2 regions of the Spirillospora sp. NPDC048824 genome follow, and region 1 is predicted to be linked to the other one. Evidence: riboswitches for the same ligand, from Rfam matches in the RefSeq annotation. Region 1 holds a riboswitch; the other holds the start of a gene.
The links. Region 1 has a riboswitch for ZMP and ZTP ahead of glyA (serine hydroxymethyltransferase). Riboswitches for the same ligand answer to the same signal wherever they lie in the genome.
Positions count from the first base shown of each region.

Region 2: another riboswitch for ZMP and ZTP. It lies ahead of ACGFIS_RS15290 (bifunctional methylenetetrahydrofolate dehydrogenase/methenyltetrahydrofolate cyclohydrolase); the one in region 1 lies ahead of glyA (serine hydroxymethyltransferase).

Region 1 is NZ_JBICUS010000015.1:58,608-61,886, reverse strand. It holds gene ACGFIS_RS27100 (class I SAM-dependent methyltransferase) at 1-693, shown strand, start outside; gene glyA (serine hydroxymethyltransferase) at 690-1,961, opposite strand; ZMP/ZTP riboswitch at 2,015-2,101, opposite strand; gene ACGFIS_RS27090 (substrate-binding and VWA domain-containing protein) at 2,652-3,279, shown strand, end outside.
Region 2 is NZ_JBICUS010000007.1:6,954-10,232, reverse strand. It holds gene purH (bifunctional phosphoribosylaminoimidazolecarboxamide formyltransferase/IMP cyclohydrolase) at 1-567, shown strand, start outside; gene ACGFIS_RS15300 (hypothetical protein) at 754-933, shown strand; gene ACGFIS_RS15295 (GNAT family N-acetyltransferase) at 977-1,582, opposite strand; ZMP/ZTP riboswitch at 1,678-1,763, shown strand; gene ACGFIS_RS15290 (bifunctional methylenetetrahydrofolate dehydrogenase/methenyltetrahydrofolate cyclohydrolase) at 1,828-2,679, shown strand; gene ACGFIS_RS15285 (FHA domain-containing protein) at 2,859-3,279, opposite strand, start outside.

The DNA of each region.
Region 1 (3,279 bases):
GAGCACGCCCGCGAGTTCGCCCGCCGCGGCCCGGCCGCGACCGCCCTCGACCTGAACCCGCGGATGTGCGCCTACGCCGCCGGCGAGGCCACCCGCGCGGACGTGAAGGTGGAGGTCGTCCAGGACGACATGACCCGGTTCGATCTGGGCCGCCGGTTCGACCTCATCGCGACCATGCTCGACTCCACGTCCCACCTGATGACCCTGGACGCGTTCGTCGCGCACCTGCGCTGCGTCGCCGCGCACCTGTCCCCCGGCGGCCTGTACATCGTGGAGATGTCACATCCCCGGGACCGGCTGGGCGACGAACCGACCGTCAGCACCGGCTGGACGGTCGAACGCGGCGGCGTCCACGCCAGCGTGCGCTGGGGCGAGCCGGGCGACCGGCTCGACCCGGTGACGCAGATCGCCGACGACCACGTCACGATGACGATCACCGGCGACGACGAAGCAATCGCGGACGGACGCCCCCGATCCCCCGGCAACGGCGGCGTCACTGCGGGGGGTGTGCGCGTCCTGCGCGACGTCGTCCCCTACCGCTTCTGGACCGCCACCGAACTCGACGCCGCGATCCGCCTGGCCGGCGGCCTGGAGGTGGTGGCGCAGTACGGCGACTTCGGGACCGGAGCGGACACCGTGGCCCTCACCGGCCCCGAAGCCTGGCGCATGATCACGATCCTGCGCGGCGCCTAGGGCGCGGACGTCCAGCCGGGCATCGGGTAGGACGCGAGAAGCTCGCGGACCTGGCCGGCGACCCGCAGGGCGACCGTCTCGTCGTCCTTGGCGGCGGCCTGCACGACCTCGTCGATCCAGGCCGCGACCTGCGGCATCTGCGCCTCCCGCAGCCCGCGGGTGGTGATCGCGGCGGTGCCGATCCGCAGCCCGGACGGGTCGAACGGCTTGCGCGGGTCGAACGGGACCGCGTTGTAGTTCAGCTCGATCCCGGCGCGGTCGAGGGCCTGCGCGGCGGGCTTGCCCGCGACGCCCTTGCTCGTCAGGTCGATCAGGATCAGGTGGTTGTCGGTGCCGCCGGAGATCAGGTCGTAGCCGCGTTCCAGCAGCGCCGCGGCGAGGGCCTTGGCGTTCGCGACGATCTGCCGCGCGTAGCCGGGGAAGTCCCGCTGCGCGGCCTCCCGCAGCGCGACGGCGATCGCGGCGGTGGTGTGGTTGTGCGGGCCGCCCTGCAGGCCGGGGAACACGGCCTTGTCGATCGCCTTCGCGTGCTCGGCCGTCGACATGATCATCGCGCCGCGCGGCCCGCGCAGCGTCTTGTGCGTGGTCGTGGTGATCACGTCGGCGTGGCCGACCGGGGACGGGTGCGCGCCGCCGGCGATCAGGCCCGCGATGTGCGCGATGTCGGCGGCCAGCACCGCGCCGGCCTCACGGGCGATCTCGGCGAACGCCGGGAAGTCGATCGTCCGCGGGATCGCGGTGCCGCCGCACCAGATGAGCTTCGGCCGCTCCTTGAGCGCCAGGTCGCGGACCTGGTCCATGTCGACGCGCCCGGTGTCGGCGCGCACGTCGTACCGGACCGGGGCGAACCATTTGCCGGTGGCCGATACCGACCAGCCGTGCGTGAGGTGGCCGCCCATCGGCAGCGACAGGCCCATCACGGGGTCGCCGGGCTCCAGGAACGCCATGTAGACGGCGAGGTTCGCGGGCGACCCCGAGTACGGCTGGACGTTGGCGTGCTCGACGCCGAACAGCTCCTTCGCCCGGCCGATGGCCAGCAGCTCGATCGGGTCGACGTTCTGCTGCCCCTCGTAGTACCGCTTGCCCGCGTAGCCCTCGGAGTACTTGTTGGTCAGGACGCTGCCGGTGGCCTCCAGGACGGCCGGCGACACGTAGTTCTCCGAGGCGATCAGCCGGATCTTCTCGTACTGGCGGCGGGCCTCGGCCTCCACCAGCCCGGCGATCTCGGGGTCCTGGGCCTGCAGACGGGTTACGGCCGGTTCGTGCATCGTGAGCCTCCGCGCTGTTCGCGCCGGGACTTCGGGCGCCCCGGCGAAGGGGACCCGTACACCCAGGCGCGCGGTGTGCGGACTACTTTCGCTCCCCGGTGGTCGTCTCCACCTTGACTGCGCCAGTCGCGTGGGCGCCATCATACCGAGCGGCGGCCCGCCCGCGCGGTGGCCGCGCCGGAACGAGACGACGAACAACCCGCCCAGCAGGAGCAGCGACCCGGCCGCGACCGGCGCCGACATCCGCTCTCCGAGGACGACGATGGCCAGGCCCGTCGACACGGGCGCCAGCCCGACCACTGCAACGAACACCACCGTGCCAGCGGCACCAGCCACTACCTCAACCCGCAACGACCCAGACCATCGCGATCGTGTCCGAAGGCAGGTTTCGAGCGTGCGAGAAACCTGATCGCGCAGCGAGCCGCAAGGCGAGCCGAAGCGATGCAGCGATCGCACCGCAGTTCCCGCCGAAGGGAGGGCCCCCAGGGCCCGACCGCCAAGGGAAATGCAAAACAAGCAGGCGATTTCGCCGATGCGGTCGGGGCCGGGATGCCCCGACAATTGGCGGCTCACAGTTTCTGGCGCGGGTGTCCGCCGGGCGGGGAGTCGAGGTCGACCTTGAGTGGATCACATAGCGGGAAGGGTCCGCGCACGCGGGGGCGGGCGAGGCGGGTCGCCGCGGTCACGGGGGTGGCGCTGGCGGCGGTGCTCGGCAGTTCGGTGTACGCGTTGTCGGAGGTCCGGGGGTGTTCCGGCCCCGTGCTCAGGCTGGACGTCGCGGTCGCACCGGAGATCGCCGGTGCGGTGTCGGCGGTGGGCGCGGACTTCAACCGGCGGGAGCACAGCGCCGGTGGGAAGTGCGTGCGGGTCGCCGTGCGGGCCTCGGGACCTGCCGGGGTGCAGGCGCTGCTGGCGGGGCGGATTCCGCGTGACGCGGGCGTCCGGCTGCCGGACGTGTGGGTCCCGGACTCGTCGCTCTGGCTGCGGATGCTCGAGCGGCCGCCCGTCGTCGTGGGCGGCGCTCTCGCGCGTTCGCCGCTGGTGGCGGCGCTCCCCCGGAAGGAGGCGGGCCGGGTGAACGGGTCGTGGGGGGATCTGCTGAGCGCGTCGGTGCCGGGGTCGGAGGGCTCCCGGTCCTTCCGGCTGACGCCGGCGGACCCGGCCCGCACGGGTGCGGGGATGATGTCGCTGCTGATCGTCCACGATCTTTACCGGAAGTCGGAGGGGTCCTTCGCGGCGTTCGCGCGTTCGGTGCGGGAGAGCACCGCGCCGGATGTGCGGGGGCAGTTCGCCGCGTTCGAGAGAGGCGGTGACGGGC
Region 2 (3,279 bases), on a different contig from region 1:
GAGGTGCTGGTCGCGCCCGCGTTCGAGGACGGCGCCCTCGACGTCCTGACCCGCAAGAAGAACATCCGGCTGCTGCGCTGCCCGCAGGGCCCCGCGAACCAGGCCGAGTACCGGCGGATCGACGGCGGTGTCCTGCTGCAGGGCGTCGACCGCGTGGACGCCGCCGGCGACGACCCGTCCACCTGGGAGCTGAAGACCGGCCCCGCCGCGGACGAGGCCGTGCTCGCCGACCTCGCGTTCGCCTGGCGGGCCGTCCGCTCGGTGAAGTCCAACGCGATCCTGCTGGCCGCGGACGGCGCCACCGTCGGCGTCGGCATGGGCCAGGTCAACCGCGTCGACTCCGCCAAACTCGCGGTCGCGCGGGCCGGGGAGGAGCGGGCCGCGTCCGCCGTGGGCGCGTCCGACGCGTTCTTCCCCTTCCCGGACGGCCTTGAGGTGCTCGCCGAGGCGGGTGTGCGGGCGATCGTGGAACCCGGCGGGTCCGTCAACGACGACAAGGTGATCGCCGCCGCGGAGAAGGCCGGAATCAGCCTCTACTTCACCGGCGTGCGCCACTTCTTCCACTGAGCAGCCCCGCTGGTCGGGCGCTGATCGGGCGCTGATCGGGCGCGGACCCGGTGTGGCGGAGAACACCGCCGCATCGGGTTTGAGTCGTCGCCTTCCCGGTTCGGTGCGGGTAGCCTCGGCTGGGCCGCGCCTCATGACCGCTTCTTGACTCCGGCGCGACCGTTCCATTGTTGAAGGGCTGGCGCCATGGACGTGCTGTTGTCGCTCATGCTGGGCGTGGTCTACCGGGCGGACACGCTGCTGATGGAGTCTCGGCAGATGATCGGCCTGCTCGCCGCCTTCCTCGCGGCGGTCCTCGCCGCCCAGCTCGGCTGGCACGGCACCGACCGCCTGATCGCCTGGCGGCAGGGCTCCTCCGAGGACTGACCGACCCCGAAGACCCGGCGGCCCCGGACGGATGGCGGGTGTTTCAGCGGAGCCGCGCCCGCAGCGCCTCGGCCGCGGCGGGCCAGTCGTCGTCCGTCATCCCGTAGGCGGCGGTGTCGCGGATCGACCCGTCCTCCCGGATCCGGTGCTTGCGGTGGATCCCCTCGAACGTCGCCCCGAGACGCTCGATCGCCGCACGTGACCGCCCGTTGCCCGCGTGGGTGTGCCAGCCGACCCGGATCGCGCCCAGCTCGTCGAACGCGCGTCCCATCAGCAGCAGCTTCGCCTCGGTGTTGACACCGGACCGGTGCCACCGCGCGCCGAGCCAGGTGTGCCCGATGCACAGTGCCCGATGGGACGGCGTGACCTCGTAGTACGACGTCATCCCGGCGACCTCCCCGGTCTGCGCGTCGATCTGCGCCCACGGAAGCTGGAAGCGCTTCTCGTGGCGCGCGAGGGCCTTGCCGACCAGTGCGCACATGTCGTCCGCGGTCGCGGGCTGCCGCTCGCTCAGCCACGTCCAGACGGCGGGGTCCTTGGACGCCTCGAACAGCCCCTCGGCGTGCCTGGGGGACAGCGGCTCCAGCCGGACGTACCGCCCGCTCAGGACGGGGCGCTCGAACCATTCGTGACGCGTGCCATGACTCATGCGGATCACGCTAAAAGCACGGGGGCCGTACCCGGCAGAGCCACCTGACGCTGATTTCCGCGTGCCACTCGGCCGCGGGTGGGCCGGATACCATGGATTCTTCACGCGACTGGCGCGGTCAAGGTGGATCACCACCGGGGAGCGAACGACAGTCCGGACACCGCGCGCCTGGGTGGACGGGACCCCATGGCGGCCGGGCTCCAAGCCGGGCCCGGGCCCTGGTGAGACCCCACGCGGAGGAACGCATGACGGCACAGATTCTGGACGGCAAGGCCACGGCCGCCGAGATCCGCTCGAACCTCAAGGTACGCGTCGAGGCGCTCCGCGACCGCGGCGTGACCGTCGGCCTCGGCACGGTCCTCGTCGGCGACGACCCCGGCAGCCACTCCTACGTCGGCATGAAGCACCGCGACTGCGCCGAGGTCGGCATCGAGAGCATCCGCCGCGACCTGCCCGCCACCGCCGCGCAGGACGACGTCGAACGCGCCGTCGCCGAACTGAACGCCGACCCGGCCTGCACCGGCTACATCGTCCAGCTTCCGCTGCCGAAGGGCCTGGACGAGCAGCGCGTCCTGGAGCGGATCGACCCGTCCAAGGACGCCGACGGCCTGCACCCGACGAACCTCGGGCGGCTCGTCCTCATGCAGCCCGGCCCGCTGCCGTGCACGCCGAAGGGCATCATCGAGCTGCTGCGCCGCTTCGACGTCCCGATCAAGGGCGCCGAGGTCACCGTCGTCGGCCGCGGCATCACCGTCGGACGTTCGCTCGGCCTCCTGCTGACCCGCCGCACCGAGAACGCGACCGTCACCCTCTGCCACACCGCCACCCGCGACCTGGCCGAGCACACCCGCAAGGCCGACATCGTCGTCGCCGCCGCCGGTGTCCCCGGCCTCATCACCGGCGACATGGTCAAGCCGGGCGCCGCCGTCCTGGACGTCGGCGTGTCCCGTGTGGACGGCAAGCTCGCCGGGGACGTCGCCGCCGACGTCCGCGACGTCGCCGGCTGGGTCGCGCCGAACCCGGGCGGCGTCGGCCCGATGACCCGCGCGATGCTGCTCGCGAACGTCGTGGAGGCCGCCGAGCGGCGGCCCGCCTGACACGCGGCGCGACGCACGTCCCGTGCCCGGCAAGCGGAGGCCGCCACCAGCACCCCGGTGGCGGCCTCCGCCGATACTGCGCCGGACGGAGCCGCGCCGTCACATGCGCGGCCCCGTACGGGCCGGTTCAGCGATCGCCCTCGTGTCGCGCTGCCGGAGAGGGCGACCGCAGGTTCATCTCAGCTCGCCCTCCGTCCCGCCGCGCTCGGCGCCGCACGATTCGGGGCGGTGGCATGGCCGTGTCCCGTGCCCGTCCTGCGGGTCTCGGCCGTGCCGCGGACCCCCGGGACCCGCCCGTCCATCGGCGGGCGGCCCTGCGGGACGTGCACCGGCGGCAGCGGCCGGACGAGGCCCATGGCGATGACCTCGTTGGCGAGCCGCGTGCGCCGGTTGGCGCCCTCGGGGATCCGGAACTTCTGGTAGAGGCGCAGCAGATGCTGCTTGACGGCCGCCTCCGTCACCACGAGCTCGCCGGCGATGTCGCGTGCCGTGGCGGGGGCCACGAACGCCTCGTCGGAGAGTGCGGGACGGCAGAGCGAGGTCAGCACGTCGACCTCGCGGCGGGTGAGCTCGGGTGCGACGGCACGCCTCAGTTCGACG